DNA from 2 places in the Pseudomonas sp. BP01 genome. Region 1 is predicted to be linked to the other one. Evidence: riboswitches for the same ligand, from Rfam matches in the RefSeq annotation. Region 1 holds a riboswitch; the other holds the start of a gene.
What was found. A riboswitch is a leader RNA that binds a small molecule or an ion and turns the genes downstream of it on or off. The one in region 1 is predicted to bind cobalamin.
Positions count from the first base shown of each region.

Region 2: it holds a riboswitch for cobalamin, as region 1 does, so the genes downstream of both, JOY50_RS23565 (CbtB domain-containing protein) here and JOY50_RS10455 (ABC transporter substrate-binding protein) in region 1, are expected to answer to the same signal.

Region 1 is NZ_JAFBKA010000009.1:101,007-108,298, reverse strand. Features, by position in the region: gene JOY50_RS10485 (GNAT family N-acetyltransferase) at 1-79, shown strand, start outside; gene JOY50_RS10480 (hypothetical protein) at 202-525, shown strand; gene JOY50_RS10475 (OprD family porin) at 643-1,980, opposite strand; gene JOY50_RS10470 (pseudoazurin) at 1,977-2,411, opposite strand; gene JOY50_RS10465 (ABC transporter ATP-binding protein) at 2,429-3,217, opposite strand; gene JOY50_RS10460 (iron ABC transporter permease) at 3,214-4,230, opposite strand; gene JOY50_RS10455 (ABC transporter substrate-binding protein) at 4,230-5,240, opposite strand; cobalamin riboswitch at 5,350-5,548, opposite strand; gene JOY50_RS10450 (DUF1624 domain-containing protein) at 5,577-6,743, opposite strand; gene JOY50_RS10445 (TonB-dependent siderophore receptor) at 6,950-7,292, opposite strand, start outside.
Region 2 is NZ_JAFBKA010000033.1:50,659-57,950, reverse strand. Features, by position in the region: gene JOY50_RS23585 (DUF1272 domain-containing protein) at 171-413, opposite strand; gene cobM (precorrin-4 C(11)-methyltransferase) at 480-1,232, opposite strand; gene JOY50_RS23575 (cobalamin biosynthesis protein) at 1,266-1,655, opposite strand; gene JOY50_RS23570 (CbtA family protein) at 1,655-2,341, opposite strand; gene JOY50_RS23565 (CbtB domain-containing protein) at 2,351-2,539, opposite strand; cobalamin riboswitch at 2,633-2,857, opposite strand; gene JOY50_RS23560 (TonB-dependent siderophore receptor) at 2,957-5,431, opposite strand; gene JOY50_RS23555 (LLM class flavin-dependent oxidoreductase) at 5,667-6,767, opposite strand; gene JOY50_RS23550 (LLM class flavin-dependent oxidoreductase) at 6,795-7,292, opposite strand, start outside.

The sequences.
Region 1 (7,292 bases):
GCGGCAAGGGTTTGCGGTGGTGAATGTGGAGCAAGACCCGGTCTGGCAGACCACGCACATGCACTTGCGATTGCCCTGACCTGTGGGAAAGCGCCTACACCGGCGCGTTGGGCGTGATCGACGCGTTCATTTCAAAACCGGCCCGGCTTGCTTACCTTCCCTTGTGCACGGCTTGCTCACTGCACCCGAGGGAGACTCACGATGCCATACATGGCCCTGTACAAACTCAAACTGCTGGACGAATTTGAAGAGCGTATTGACCTGTGGACCTTTGCGGATTTTGAAAAAAGGCTGATAGAACTGTGGCGGGGGGCGACCTACCATGACGCCAAGGGCATCATCAATGCGGCGCACAAGGAACGCCGTTGGCCGAGGGTGGTGAAGCGGTATCTGCTCAGCAATTACAAGGTGTTTGGCAACGTCAGTTCAGAGCTGGAACGCACGTTTGCCGAGGTGCTGGCCGCGATGAATGAACAGGAGCGCGCGGAGTGGGGGTTGTTGCCTGCGGGTAGCTCGCTTGCCTGATGCAGCCTGGGCCGCTCCTACAGGCGTGGCGCAGTCCGGGCTTTTCGCGATCTCTGTAGGAGCGGCCTTGCGTCGCGATGGGCTGCACAGCAGCCCCAATCCAGGCAACCCGGTCTATCAGAACCCACCCGACAACGGCCACTCCACCGCCAACCGTATCTGGTCCCCGTCCAGCTCAGCCTGCGCCGTGTTCCCCCGGTGCACGTTATGCCTCACCGAGAACGTCGTCCCCTTGGCCTTGCCGCTCTGCACCACATACCTCGCCTCGAGGTCGCGTTCCCAATGCTTGCCACCCTTGCCATACCCCAGGTACGCATACCCGCCATTGGGGTCGACATGCGTGCCGTCGATATCGAACCCCCGCACATACAACGCCGTCAGGTTCAACCCCGGCACCCCATACGCCCCCATGTTCAGGTCATAGCGTGCCTGCCAGGACTTCTCGTTCGGTGCGTTGAAGTCCGACATCTGCACAGCGTTGGCAATGAAGATTGCCCCTCGCGTCACGTAGTCGAACGGGGTGTTGCCGTCGACCTGCTGCCAGCCAAGGCTGAAACCATGCGGCCCCTGGTTGTAGCGCGAGACCAGGCTCCAGGTGGTGTTGTCGATGCGCCCGGACAGCGCCTTGCCAGTGTCTGTGGTGCGGTACAGGTTGAGGTCCAGGCTGATGCTGCGTCGGTCATCCAGCGCGTGGCTGAGGGTGCTGCCCAGGTAGTGCTGGTTCCAGCTGTCCTCGTAGCGCGAGGTGTACAGGCTGCCGCTGAAGGCTGCGCCGGGGTTCCACACCACGCCGGCCAGGTCGAAACTGTTGCCCTGTTTGCTGTTGGAGTAGTTCACCACGAAGCCCTGGTCGTGGCTGGAGGCATTGCGGTCGGTGCTTTCGTTGAAGTGCCCGGCCAGCAGCTTGAGCGTGTCGAACTCGTTGCTGGTGAGGAAGAACCCTGTAGCGGTCTCGGGCAGCAGGCGGCTGTCGGAGGAGCTGAATACCGGGGTCTTGACGCGTTGCTCGCCATAGGAGAGCACGGTATTGGACGCCCGCAACTTCAGCGCTCCGCCTGCGCGGCTGTATTCGTTTTTCGGGTGCCCATCGTTGTCCACCCCCAGCAGGCGCGCTTTACCCGCCCGCCCGCCGCCACTGTCGAGTTGCACGCCCAGGTAGGCATGGGCATCGACGCCAATACCGATCAGGCCTTGGGTGAAGCCGGACTGAAATGTCCCCATCAAACCGTAGGCCCATTCCTCAGCCTTGCCATTACGTTCGCTGCGCGGTTTGTAGGCATTGCGCGCGGCACTGTTGCGCCCACCGTGCTTGTAGTCGCGTTGGTCGAATACGCTGCGGTTGAGCATGTTCCAGCTGCTGTCTTCGACAAAACCGTTGCTTTGCGACTGGGCGGAGTCGGCCAGGGAAAGGGTCGACAACCCCAGCAACGGCAGCGCCAACAACAGCCGGCTCATCGCGCGGCCTCGAGCTTCTGCAACTGGGCTGCGAAGCGGGCTTGCGCCCGTGCAGGCAAGCTGGCTGGCAATTCGGCAGCTGGCGCGTCACCGACCTGGATCAGCATTACCATGCCCATCGCCAGGTGCGGAATGCACTGGATGCCGTATACGCCCGGAACGCTGAAGGTCTGCTCGAACGGCTGGTTCAACTTGCTCTTGAAGGGCTCGGCCCCGGTCGGTAGCAGGCCGGTCACGCTGGCCGCATTGTGCCCGCTCTGGGTGGGCAGAAAGCGCACCGTGTCGCCGGGGGCAATGCGCAGGTGGTCCGGCTCGTACACCATGGCGCCCTCGCTGCCGCGGTTGAGCATTTTCACTTCATGCACCTCGGCCAATGCGGCGGGGGCAAGCAGGGCGCTGGCAAGCAGCAGGGCGACAGGGCGCAACAGCATCAGTAGAACTTCCTGGTTCAGGGGGCGCGAAAACGCAGGATGCGCGCGCCGTCGAAGGGATCGGTGAGGTAACGTGCATGCACGCCGAAGGTGCACAGCAGGCGCTCTGGCGTGAGGACTTCGAACGGTTTGCCAAGGGCGACCAGGCGGCCGTTGTCCAGCACCGCGACGCGGTCGCAGGTGAGTGCCTGGTTGAGATCGTGCAGCGCCACCAGCGTGGTCACGGGCAGGGCTTGAACCTGCTGCAGCAGGCTAAGCTGGTGCTGGATGTCCAGGTGGTTGGTGGGCTCGTCCAGCAACAGTACCTGTGGCCGTTGCGCCAAGGCGCGGGCGATGTGCACCCGCTGGCGCTCGCCACCCGATAGCGAACCCCACAGGCGTGCGCGCAGGTGCAGGGCGTCGAGGTCAGCCAGGGCCTGCTCGACGATGGCACGGTCCTCCCCAGAGAACGGTGCCAGTGCCGACAACCAGGGCGTACGGCCCAGGGCAACGGCATCGAACACCCTGATTGCATCGAGGGTGTCGGCCTGCTGCTCGACCAGTGCCAGGGCCTGCGCAACACGGCGGCGGGGCAGCTGTGCCAGCGGTTCGCCTAGCAGTTGCACGCTGCCGCTGGCCGGCTTGCGCAGCCCGGCCAGCAGCTTGAGCAGTGAGGATTTGCCGGAGCCGTTGGGGCCGACAATGCCCAGGGTTTCACCTGCCACAACGTGCAGGTCGATATCGCGCAGCACGGTATTGCCGGCCAGTTGCAGCCCCAGGCCCTGGCAGCTCAGTGGCCCAAGCTGTACAGCGGTCATGACCGTCATGAGTGCCCTCGGCGGATGACCAGAATCAGCGCGAACACCGGTGCACCGATCAGTGCGGTAACCACGCCCACGGGAATCACCTGGCCTGTAATCAAGGTGCGCGAAAGTACGTCGGCGGCAATCAGGAACAGTGCACCGCCCAGTGCGCTGGCGGGCAACAGACGGCTGTGCCCAGGGCCGAGCAGCAGGCGCAGGGCATGCGGGATTACCAGCCCGACAAAGCCGATGGCGCCGACGATGGACACCATCACAGCCGTGACCAGTGCCGTGCAGCTGATCAGCAGTAACTGGGTGCGCCGCACCGGGATGCCCAGCGATGCCGCCGAATCGGCGCCGAAGGTGAAGGCGTCCAGCGCGCGGCGGTGCAACAGGCACACCACCAGGCCGAACAGCGCCACCGGCACAGCCAGCCACACGGAAGGCCAACGCACGCCGCTGAGATTGCCCAGTAGCCAGAACAGGATGCCGCGTGCCTGTTCGGCGGTGGCCGACTTGGTGATGAGAAAGGCGGTGAGGGCGGTGAACAGTTGCGAGCCGGCGATACCGGCGAGGATCACCTGCGCGTTATTGCTGCCTGGGCCGGCCGCACGGGCCAGGAGCAGCACCAGGGCGAACGCTGCCAACGCACCGATGAAAGCGCCCCCGGACATGCTCAGCGCCAGGCTACCGAGGCCCAGCAGGCCGACCAGCACTGCACCGGTCGAGGCGCCGGCCGACAAGCCCAGCAGGTACGGCTCGGCCAGCGGGTTGCGCAGCAGCGCCTGGAGCACCACGCCGCAGGTGGCCAGGCCGGCACCGCAGGCTGCCGCGACCAGGGTGCGTGTCAGGCGGTAGTTCCAGACGATGCCGGCGTCGATCGGGTCAACCGGGTAGCCGGCCTGCCACAGGTGGTTGGCCAGCACCTGGCCGACCACGCTGGGTGACAGGTTGGTCTCACCGATGGCAGTGCCGGCCAGCAAGGCGGCCAACAGTGCCGCCAAGGCGATTGCGATGCAGGGTAACAGGCGAATCATCACTGGGCCGCTTTACCGCTGGCGAAGGCTGCCGACAGGGTTTGCAGGCCACGGAACAGGCGGATGCCGGCCTGCATGGCGTCGGCGTCGAGGACGATGATGCGGTTGTGCTTCACCGCGTCCATGTTGCGGGTTACCGGGTCGTTGCGCAGGAATTCCAGTTTTTTCTGGTAGTCGTCGGCGGGGAAACGGCGGCGGTCCATGCGGGCGATGATCAGCCAGGTGGGGTTGGCCTTGGCCAGGGTTTCCCAGCCTACGGTAGGCCACTCCTCGGTGGACTCGACCACATTGCGCACGCCCAGCGTGCGCAGCATGAAGTCAGCGACCCCTTGACGGCCCGCCACGTAAGGGTCGATGTCGAGGTCGGCGCTGGAGAACCAGAACAGTGCCGAAGTGGTGGACAGGTCCTTGCCGGTCAGTTGTGCCTTGGCGCTGTCCAGGCGGCCTTTCAGCTCGGCGTTCAACGCAATGCCGCGGTCCTGCACATCAAAGATCTCGGCCAGCTGGCTGACACTCTTGTAGATGCTGCTGACCTGAAACGCCTGCAGGCGGGTGCCGTCGGCGCCGACCAGGTTGTCCTTGCCTTCGCAGTCCGACGGCAGCAGGTAGGTGGGGATCTTCAGTTCATCGAACTGCTCGCGGGTGCCGACCACACCCTGGGCGCCGACCATCCATTCGAACTGCACCGTCACCAGCTGCGGGCGCTTGCCGACCACGGCCTCGAAGCTGGGGTCATTGTCGGCCAGGCGCGGCACCTTGTCGTTCTGCGCCTGGTACTCGGGCAGCACGTTGTTGAACCACAGCGAAGTGCCCGCCAGCTTGTCGCCAAGCCCGAGTGCGTAGAGCATCTCGGTGCCGGCCTGGCCGATGGTGACGGCGCGCTGCGGCGCCTGGGCGAAAGTTTGCGGTTTGCCGCAGTTCTCGACCGTGAGCGGGTAGTGGGTGGCAGCGGCCTGGGCCAGGCCAGTAAGGCCAAGGCCGGCGAGCAGGGTGGCGAAACGGGGCAGCATGCTGGGCGATCTCCTATCGGACAGTTCGGGTCAGGAACGCACGGACAGGCATCGCCGAGCCCCGCCGATGGCAGGGGCAACACTGATGGCCAATCCCGGACACCCCGCCGGTTGGTAAATGTAGGCCGGCAGGTCTCCTGACTGGTGCGTCATGGCCCGGCTCCGGCCTTCCCGGGTGTGTGGCCCAGTGGCATCGATGGAGCAGGCTCGGCACCTACAGTTGCGGGGGCAGTTCCGTTTGGCCCGTATTGGCGGGCCTGGGATTCCCTATTAATTCCGTGGTGGAAACCGGCGGCCCGCATGGTAGACCATCGCGCCGCCGGGTGAAAACGCTTTTCAGAAGTACTTCAGCCAGGTGATGTCGCGGCGGCGCGCTTTCAAGCGGGCGAAACCGCGCACCGGCAGGTACAGCGAAACCGCAAGCGCCGCTGCACCCAGCCACACCGCTGCGATGCCGTCGAAACCGAAATAGTCGCCATGGTTGAGGCCGAACAGCGCCACGCAGGCCAGGTACAGCAGCTTCAGCACGTACAGGTGCAACAGGTAGAAGAACATCGGTGCTGCGCCAAACACTGCCAGCGCGCTGATCCACCGAGCCTGGCCGGCGCGCTCGAAGGCGCGCAGCAACAGCAGGCCGCAGCCCAGGGTCAGGGCCAGGAACAGCAGTGACGGTGGGTATTTGGTGATGTTGAAGAAGCTCATCACGGTTTCGGTGAGGCTCGGGTAACCGCTCCACGGCGCCTCGCCATAGCCGTTGAACAGGCGCAACACGACAAAGCCGAGCAATGCGATCAGCCCAGTCAGCAGCAGGCGCTGCTGGCGTTGGCCGGCCAGGCTGCCACGGGCGAACCAGGGCCCCAGCCCATAACCCAGGGCGATGACGCCGATCCAAGGCAGCACCGGGTAAGACGTGCGCAGGCGCAGGTTTTCGGAGAACTCAAGCCAGCCACGGTCGTGCAGGATGGCCCATGGCACGTGCAGGGCAGACTCCACGCCAAAGTGCAGGCCGTCGAGCAGGTTGTGGCCGGCGACAATGGCTGCGCCCAGGGCGAGCAGGGCCGCACGTGGTAGCCATACCAGCAGTGACAGGGCGATCATGCTGACGCCGATGGCCCAGATGACTTGCAGGTAGATGACGCTAGGGGGCAGCTGGAAGGTCCAGGCGAAGTTGACCAGGGTGAATTCCAGCACCACCAGGAACAGCCCCCGCTTGAACAGGAACGCCGAAACATCGCCACGGCCCTGGTGTTTTTCGCCATACAGCCAGGCCGACAGGCCGGTCAGCAGGACGAACACTGGCGCACACAGGTGGGCCAGGGTGCGGCTGAAGAACAGCGAAGGCTCTGTGGCGTCGATGGTCATCGGGTCGCTGACCTGGCGGTGCAGGTAGAACGTTTCGCGGACGTGGTCCAGAAGCATGAACAGAATCACCAGGCCGCGCAGGGCATCGATGCTCTGCAGGCGCTGGGTGATCAAGGAGGGCGTGGCGCTGGCGCTTGTCATGGAGGGTCGCTGATAGGAATGGATGTCATGTGAAATGTTATCTTATAACTAATTGGTTAGAGGTGGGTAGGGGTTTTTTGTGTTACCTGTGCCGGCCCCTTCGCGGGCTCCCCCGCTCCCACAGAGATATCGCAGTCATCGAAAACTGTGTTGTATCTGTGGCAGCGGGCGAGCCCGCGAAAGAGGCCGGCACAGGCAGGCTCAGATCAGAAGCTGTAATCCACCGTCGCAAAGTACGACCGCGGCATCCCCATCAACCACTGCTGCCCACTGAACGCCGACTGCACATATTCACGATCAAACAGGTTGTTCAACTGCAAGCCCAACTTCACATCCGGCAGCACCTGCCAGGCGATGTTGGCATCGACCACGGTGTACCCGGGGGCGCTCTGGGTATTGGCGGTATCGGCATAACGCTCATCTACGTAGCGCGCACCAATGCCGGCCTCTACCTGCTGGCCGAAGCCTTTGCTCAGCCACAGATTGGCGGTACGCCGTGGCACGTTGGCCGGCCGGTTGCCGGCACGGTCCTGCGCTACGCCGCCGACC
Region 2 (7,292 bases), on a different contig from region 1:
GTCGGCAAGTGGGTTAATCGGAAGCGCTGCAAGATACGACCAATCCCGAGGTTTGGTAATGCCGAGTATAGAAGTGTTGATAATCCGCGCGCTTGTTGTTGAAAAGTCCTACAAGCATTGGGAAAGACATCACCCTATCAAAGCGGCAATGCCTGGTTTGAGGTGTGCAGTCAGGCGCAAGCAGCGTGTGCTTTGTTCACACGTTGGGTGGCAGCGGGGTTATTGACCAGCGCCTGGCCGACCCGCGTGGGGCGGGCCACCAGCTGGCCGGCACAGTTCGGGCAGCGGCCGTTGAAGCGGGTATCGGCGCAGGCGCGGCAGAAGGTGCATTCGAAGGAGCAGATGAGCGCATCGGGGCTGTCGCCCGGCAGGTCGGTATCGCAGCACTCACAGTTGGGGCGTAATTCCAGCATGGGCGTGACTCCTGTTCACAGGCGGGAGCCCGGAGTCTGCTACGGCTGCGGCAATGCTGGCAATGCTCAGTCGCCAGGGCGATATAAGTGAGCATGCCCGGCACGGTACAAGGCCGACTCGGCGAATGGCGTATCCCCTAGCACGTGGCCTACCAGGATCAGCGCCGTGCGGCGAAAATCCTTGGCTGCGACGCGTTCGACGATATCGCCAAGGGTGCCGCGCACCCAATCCTGGTCTGGCCAGGTGGCACGATGTACCACCGCCACAGGGCAGTGCGCACCGTAGTGCGGCATCAGTTCTTCGACAATCCGCGGGAGGTGCTTGACCCCCAGGTGAATCGCCAAGGTGCTGCCGTGGCGCGCCAGGTCGCCCAGTTGCTCGCCAGGCGGCATGGGTGAACTGTCGCCATAGCGGGTGAGGATCACCGTCTGCGCTACCTGGGGCAGGGTCAGCTCGCAGCCGAGCAGCGCAGCGCTGGCCGCCGTGGCGGTGACCCCAGGGATGATCTGGTAATCGATGCCCAGCGCCTGCAGGTGGCGGATCTGCTCACCGATGGCGCCGTACAGGCTGGGGTCGCCGCTATGTACCCGGGCCACGTCCTGGCCTTGTTCGTGCGCGCTGCGCATGGCGGCGATGATCTGCTCCAAGTGCAGCTCGGCACTGTTGATCACGGTCTCGGCCTGGTGGCCTTCGAGCACGGCAGCGGGTACCAGCGAGCCGGCATAGATGACCACCGGGCACTGGCGAATCAGCCGTTGGCCCTTGACCGTTATCAGTTCCGGGTCGCCGGGGCCGGCACCGATGAAGTACACCGTCATGGAAAATCCTTGCAGGAAAGAGAAGCGAAATGGTCAGCAGGCCAGGGCGAGGGTCGCCGGGCCCAGTACCTGGCGGGTCAGCAGCAACCGGGCTGTGCTCCCAGGCTGCTGGCTGGCCAGGGCCAGCGCCGCGCTCTCGGCCACGCCCCAGCAGCCGCTGTGGGCATGGGCTGTGGCAGAGCGGTGGCTGAGCAGCGGCTCAAAGGCCTGTAGTTGCGCGCTATGGTACAGCACCAACGGCAAGCCAAGGCGTTCGGCCAGTTGCTGCAAGCCGGCTTCGTCGGCCTTGAGGCTGATACTGGCAATGCCGTGCAGGTCGGCAAGCGCAAGGCCCTGGCTAGCCAGGGCCTGGAGCAGCAGGGTATGCAGGGTATCCGCCGGGCAGCCCCGGCGGCAGCCGAAGCCGGCGTAGAACGCCGGCATCAGGCCTTGCTGGAGCGGCGGAACAACCACGCACTGAGCAGGCCCAAGGCTACCCAGAAGGCAGCGTTGGTCAGCCAGGAGGCCATCTTGAACTGGGTTTCCAGTGCTTCGGGGGCCAGGCTCTCATGCACTTCGGGCTGTGGGGCGCCAATCACATGGGGGATTACCAGCAACACGGCGCCCAGCGCCTTCAACAACCAGTGCCGGGCGAACACCAGCAAGGCCAGGCCAAGGGCGGTGGCGCTGGCCGTGCCAACCCACCATGCCTGGCGTTGTCCCAGGTCGGCGGCGGCAGTGCCGGGCAGCTCCGGCGGCAACCCCAACGTCGGGGCCAGGCAGAACACGGCAAAACCGGCCAGGCCCCACAGCGCACCGGTGCCGGCACGCTGCGGTTCGCGCAGGCTGTACAGGGCGGCGAGAATCAGGGCGAAGCCGACTGCGACCACCAGATTGCCCCCGGTGGTGGACAGCACCCGCTGCCAACCGTCTTCCGGCGACCAGGCTTCGGCGCTGTGCTCATGGGCGGCCACTTCGCCACCATGTTCGTGCTGTGCGGCCGGGGCCGATGATTCGTAGGTTTCCGCCTCAAGAATCAGCGGGGCAACCCAGAAGCTTTGCAGCAGGGTCAGCAGCAGGGCCGCAAGCAGCCCGCTGAAGCCCGCGGTACGGGCAATGCGCGTGATCATCAGGCGTACTCAGTGGCAGGGGAAGGCGGCGCTGTGGCGGGTGTCGTGGGCGGCGTTGTGCACGGCCTCGATGTGCGAGAAACCGGCGAAGTACACCAGGCACAGGCCCAGCAGGCTGGCGCCGAGGGCGATGACGACGCGCTGGTTGAGGGTGACGGGGGTGTCAAGGCTGTGTTGCTTGGTGCTGGTGACGGGCATGACGCGTTCCTCTGCTTTTGGTAGGCAACGGGCAAGCGCGGCATCCCCGATGCGTGGCCGCCCAGGGGAATGCAACAGCGCCCGCCCACCGCGGGGTGTTCATGAACGTCAGGCCGGTCTCCGGGCTTGCGAGGAGGAGCAGGGCTCCTGGAAAGCGTCACCTTCCCATGCCGGACTACATGGCACAGTGGTACAGACACTTCACTCGCTTACCGTTGCGGGGGCAGCACCGGCCTTGTCCGGCCCTGCTGGAGGGCCTGGGACGCACCGGTTTCCCGTTTCACCCCCTGTGGGGGCACCTGAACGTGAGGCATAAGGAGAGCATGGGGGCGGGGTTTGCGTCAATTGCCAAGTACCGGGTTGGATTCTTCGCGGGTGAACCCGCTCCCACAGGCCAGGAGCAAATGTGCAGATGCTTCAGAAGTCATACGCCAGCTTGGTGTACCAATAGCCGCCACCTGGATGAAACGGCGGGTTGCCGTACGCCGCCTGGTTGCCGTTGGCGTTGTAAACGCCGTTCTTGTCGGGCCGCACATTGAAGATGTTGGTGCCACCCACACTGACGGTCAGGCTGTCGAACAGCAGGTACGACAGGTCCAGGTCGGTGATCCACTTGGCGCCAAAGGTGCGGTCCTGGGCCTGGTTCTGCTGCCAGGTTTCGACCTTGCCGTAGCGGGTGGTCTGCAAGGTGCCGGTGAAGTTACCCAGCAACCACTGGCTGCCCAATACCCATTTGGTCTTCGGCGAAGCTGCCACCAGGTCACCTTCGCGGCCATGGCCGACCACGTCGATACCGGCAGCGGCCAGCGCTGCGGGCGTACCCCGGGTGCCGCGCACGGTGGTCTTGTTCCAGTTGAAGCCCAAGGTCCAGCGCACATCGCCCCAGGCACCGAACTCGCTGGTGTGGTCACCCACCAGGTCGAGGCCGCGGGTGCGGGTGTCGAAGGCATTGGTGTAGTAGTTGATCCAGGTGGTGCGCGCCAGGCCCAGCGATTCGAGGATGTCGCCAATGGCACCGGCACCGTTCTGCCGGTCGTAGAGGTTTTCGGTGAGCAGGATGCGGTCGTCAATGTCGATCAGGTAGGTGTCCAGGGTAACGCTGGTGCGGCGCGCCGGTTGCCAGGTCAGGCCAAGGCCAGCGTTGCGGGACTTCTCCGGGTCGAGCTTCTCGCCGCCGAATGCCAGCGCGGCGGCACTGCCGGGCGCCACGGTGCGGCGCAAGGCCGGCACCACATTGCCGTCGGCGTCCAGCGCGGTGCGGTTGTCGCTGACGGTGTAGCCGCTCTGGGTCAGCGACGGTGCGCGGAACCCGCTGCCCAGGGTGCCGCGTACCGCCACGGTTTCGCTCAGTTCATAGCGTGAATTGAGCTTGAAGCTGGCGGTGTTGCCCGAGTCGTCGTCGTAGTGCTCGACGCGCGCGGCGGCGCCCAGGTACCAGCGCGGGGTCAGGTCCAGGCCGAGGTCGATGTAGGCGGCATAGTTGTTGCGTTTCACATCGGCCTCGTCTTCCGGGCGGATGGTCAGCGCAGCCTGGGCGCCCACGGCGGTCTGGCCGTTGGCCAGCGCATAAAGCGGGTTGGGGCGCCCGTCCGCCAGGGTGGCCGGGTAGGTGTAGGGCCCGACGCTGTAGGCGATGGGGTCGCCGGCAAAGGTCCGGAAGCGCTCCCAGCGGTGCTCCAGGCCGGCCGAGACGCGGGTCGGTACTGCCAGGCCGAACAGGCCATCGAAGGCGCGGGTGATGTCCAGGTTGTTCACCCACTGGTCGAACTGCAACGTCGCGAGGTCATCGAACGAGGTTGGCGAGGTCGGGCCATAGGTGGGGTTGATGGTCAGGTCGCTGGACTGTTGGTTCTTGTTGCGCCCGTAGGTGGTGGACAGGTCCCAGTCCCAGGCACCGGCAGCGCCTCGGGCGCCGAGCAGCCACTGGTAGTCGGTATCCTTGATATTGTTGAGCGGGAAGTATCCGTCGGGGAACAACTCCGGGATCGAGGCATTGCTGTTGGGCAGGCGGTAATTGTTGAAGGCCTCGAGCTTGCGCTCGGCATAGGTGGCGAACGAATACAGCTTCAGGTCGTCGCTGATGGGCAGCTCGGCGTTGTAACCGAGGTTGAAGGCGCGCAGGTCGGGGTCGCCGTTCTTCACCGCCCGGTGGTCCCAGGCGGCCTGGCGGTCGTCTTCGAAGTAGGCGCGGTAATCGGGGGCGGCCTTGTCGATCCAGTTGGCGGTGCCGCGCTTGCGTGCCTCGCCCGACAGGTGCAGGAAACCGCCGTCACCCAGGCTGAAGCCTTGGTCGCCCGCCAGCTTGATGGTTTCGCCCTGGCCGCTGTACAGCTTGCCGTAACTGCTTTCGTAGTGGCCGCCGCTGCTGGCGCTCTTGAGGATGATGTTGATCACTCCGGCCACCGCATCCGAGCCGTACTGGGCGGCGGCGCTGTCTTTCAGAACCTCGATGTGCGACACCGCACTGACCGGGATCATGTCGATATCCACGGCGTTGGCACCGCTGTTGTCGGTCGAGCCACTGGCCGGCACGGCGCTGTTGTGGCGGCGTTTGCCATTGACCAGCACCAGGGTGTAGGCCGGGCCCAGGCTGCGGTTGCTCAGTGGCCGCACGCCGGACTGAAAGCCGGCGATGTTGGTGCCGAAGTTGAACGAGGGCAGCAGTTTGGAAATGGCCTCGGACAGCTCGGCGCGGCCTGTACGCAAAAGCTGCTCGCTGCTGATCACGTCGATGGGGGCCGGGCTGTCGGCGACGGTGCGCTGGTTGCCTCGCAGGCCGGTGGAGATCACCGTGACGGTGTCCAGGCGCGGGTCTTCGGTAGTTGGGGCGGCATTGGCGAACGGGGTGAGCAGGCAGGCCAGGGGCAGGGCGAAAAGCGGTGTTCTAGACATCATGTCCTCGGAGTGCGGTGGAGCACGCAGGCGAATAGGCGCCAGGTCCTGATAAGGCTGGCGTACGGTGTTGGGGAAGTGTTTGCCTGCACCGGCCTCTTCGCGGCGGTTCGACGCCTCGACATGCCCGCTCTCACAGGAATTGCACAGGCCTTGAGGTCAGTGATTTTCCTGTGGGAGCGGGCTCGTCGAGGCGTCGAACCGCCGCGAAGAGGCTGGTGCAGCGAATGGAGATCTAGGCTGTGCGAGCGCTGCGCCCAGCTTCACGCTGTTCAACCAGCGTACGGATCCGCGGGATCAGGTCCTGCCCGTACTCCACCGCATCGCGCAACTGGTCAAAGCCGCGGAACAGGAAGGTAGTAACCCCCAGCTCGTAGTAGGCCAGTGCGGCCTCGGCCACCTGGTCCGCAGTGCCTACCAGCGAGGTGGAGTTACCGGCACCGCCACCCAGCGCCGCAATCTCGGTCCACAGCCGGGTGTCATGCACCTTGCGCTGGCTTGCCAGCTGTACCAGGCGTTCGGAGCCGGTGTTGCTCTTGCCGAAGTTTTTCTCGCGGCGGTTGCCCTGACGGATGCCGATGCGTTCCTGGGCATCGGCCAGAATACGCTCGGCGCGGGCCCAGGCTTCGGCCTCGGTGCCACCCAGGATCGGTCGCAACGACAAGCTGAAGCGGATGTGTTTCTCGCGCCCATAGCGGGCGGCAGCCTTGCGCACCTTGGCGATGCGCTCGCGTACCTGCTCCAGCGGTTCGCCCCACATCATGTAGACGTCGGCGTGCTTGGCGGCGACTTCAACCGCGGCGTCTGACGCACCGGAGAAGTAGATGGGCAAATGCTGCACCGGTTTGACCAAGGTCAGGTTGTCTTCGACACGGTAGTGAGTGCCCTGGTGATCGAAGGGCTCCTGCCGGGTCCAGGTGTCGCGCAGTACCTGCAGGTATTCATCGGTACGGGCATAACGGGCATCCTTGTCGAGGAAGTCGCCATCGCGCTGCAGGTCGCCGCTGTCGCCGCCGGTGATGACGTTGATCGAGGCCCGGCCCCGGCTCAGCTGGTCAAGGGTGGCGAACTGGCGGGCAGCGAAAGTTGGCGCCTGGAAGCCCGGGCGGTGGGCGACCAGCAGGCCGATACGCTCGGTAAGCGCTGCCACGTAGCTGGCCAGGATCATCGAGTCCGGCGCACTGGTGTTGACTGCCAGCAATGCCTTGTCGAAGCCGGCATATTCCTGGGCCTGGGAGAAGGCCTTGATGAACTCCAGATCAACCAGCGGGCCACGTGGCGCCTGGGATTCGCTGCTTTCCTGCGGGCCGATGAGGCCGATGAATTCGAGGCTCATGGAACAAAACTCCTTGTCTGGGTGGGCTCAGGCAACCGCTGCCTGGCTGCGGCGCAGGGTGTTGCGGTTTTCTGGCACGCTGAGGCCGAAATTGCCGCGCAGGGTTTTACCGGTGTACTCACTGCGCACCAGGCCACGGGCGTGCAGCAGCGGCACCACGTGCTCGGTGAAGTACTGCAGGCCATCCGGTAGCAACGAGTTGATGATGAAACCGTCGGCAGCGTCGTTTTCGAACCAGTGCTGCAAGGCATCGGCAACCTGCTCCGGTGTGCCGACGAAGTCTCTGCGTGGGCGCGAGAAGCGCAGTGCCAGTTCGCGCAGGCTCAGGTTTTCATCACGGGCCAATTGTTTGAGCTGGTCCGAGGTGCCCTTGTGGCTGTCGTTGCCCAGGGTGCCGAGGTCGGGGAAGGGCGCATCCAGGTCATGCTGGCTGAAGTCGTAGTCGTTGAAGGGGCGACCCAGGGCAACCAGGGCATCCTCGATGCTCACCAGGTTGACGGCCTGCTGGTAGCGCTGCTCGACCTC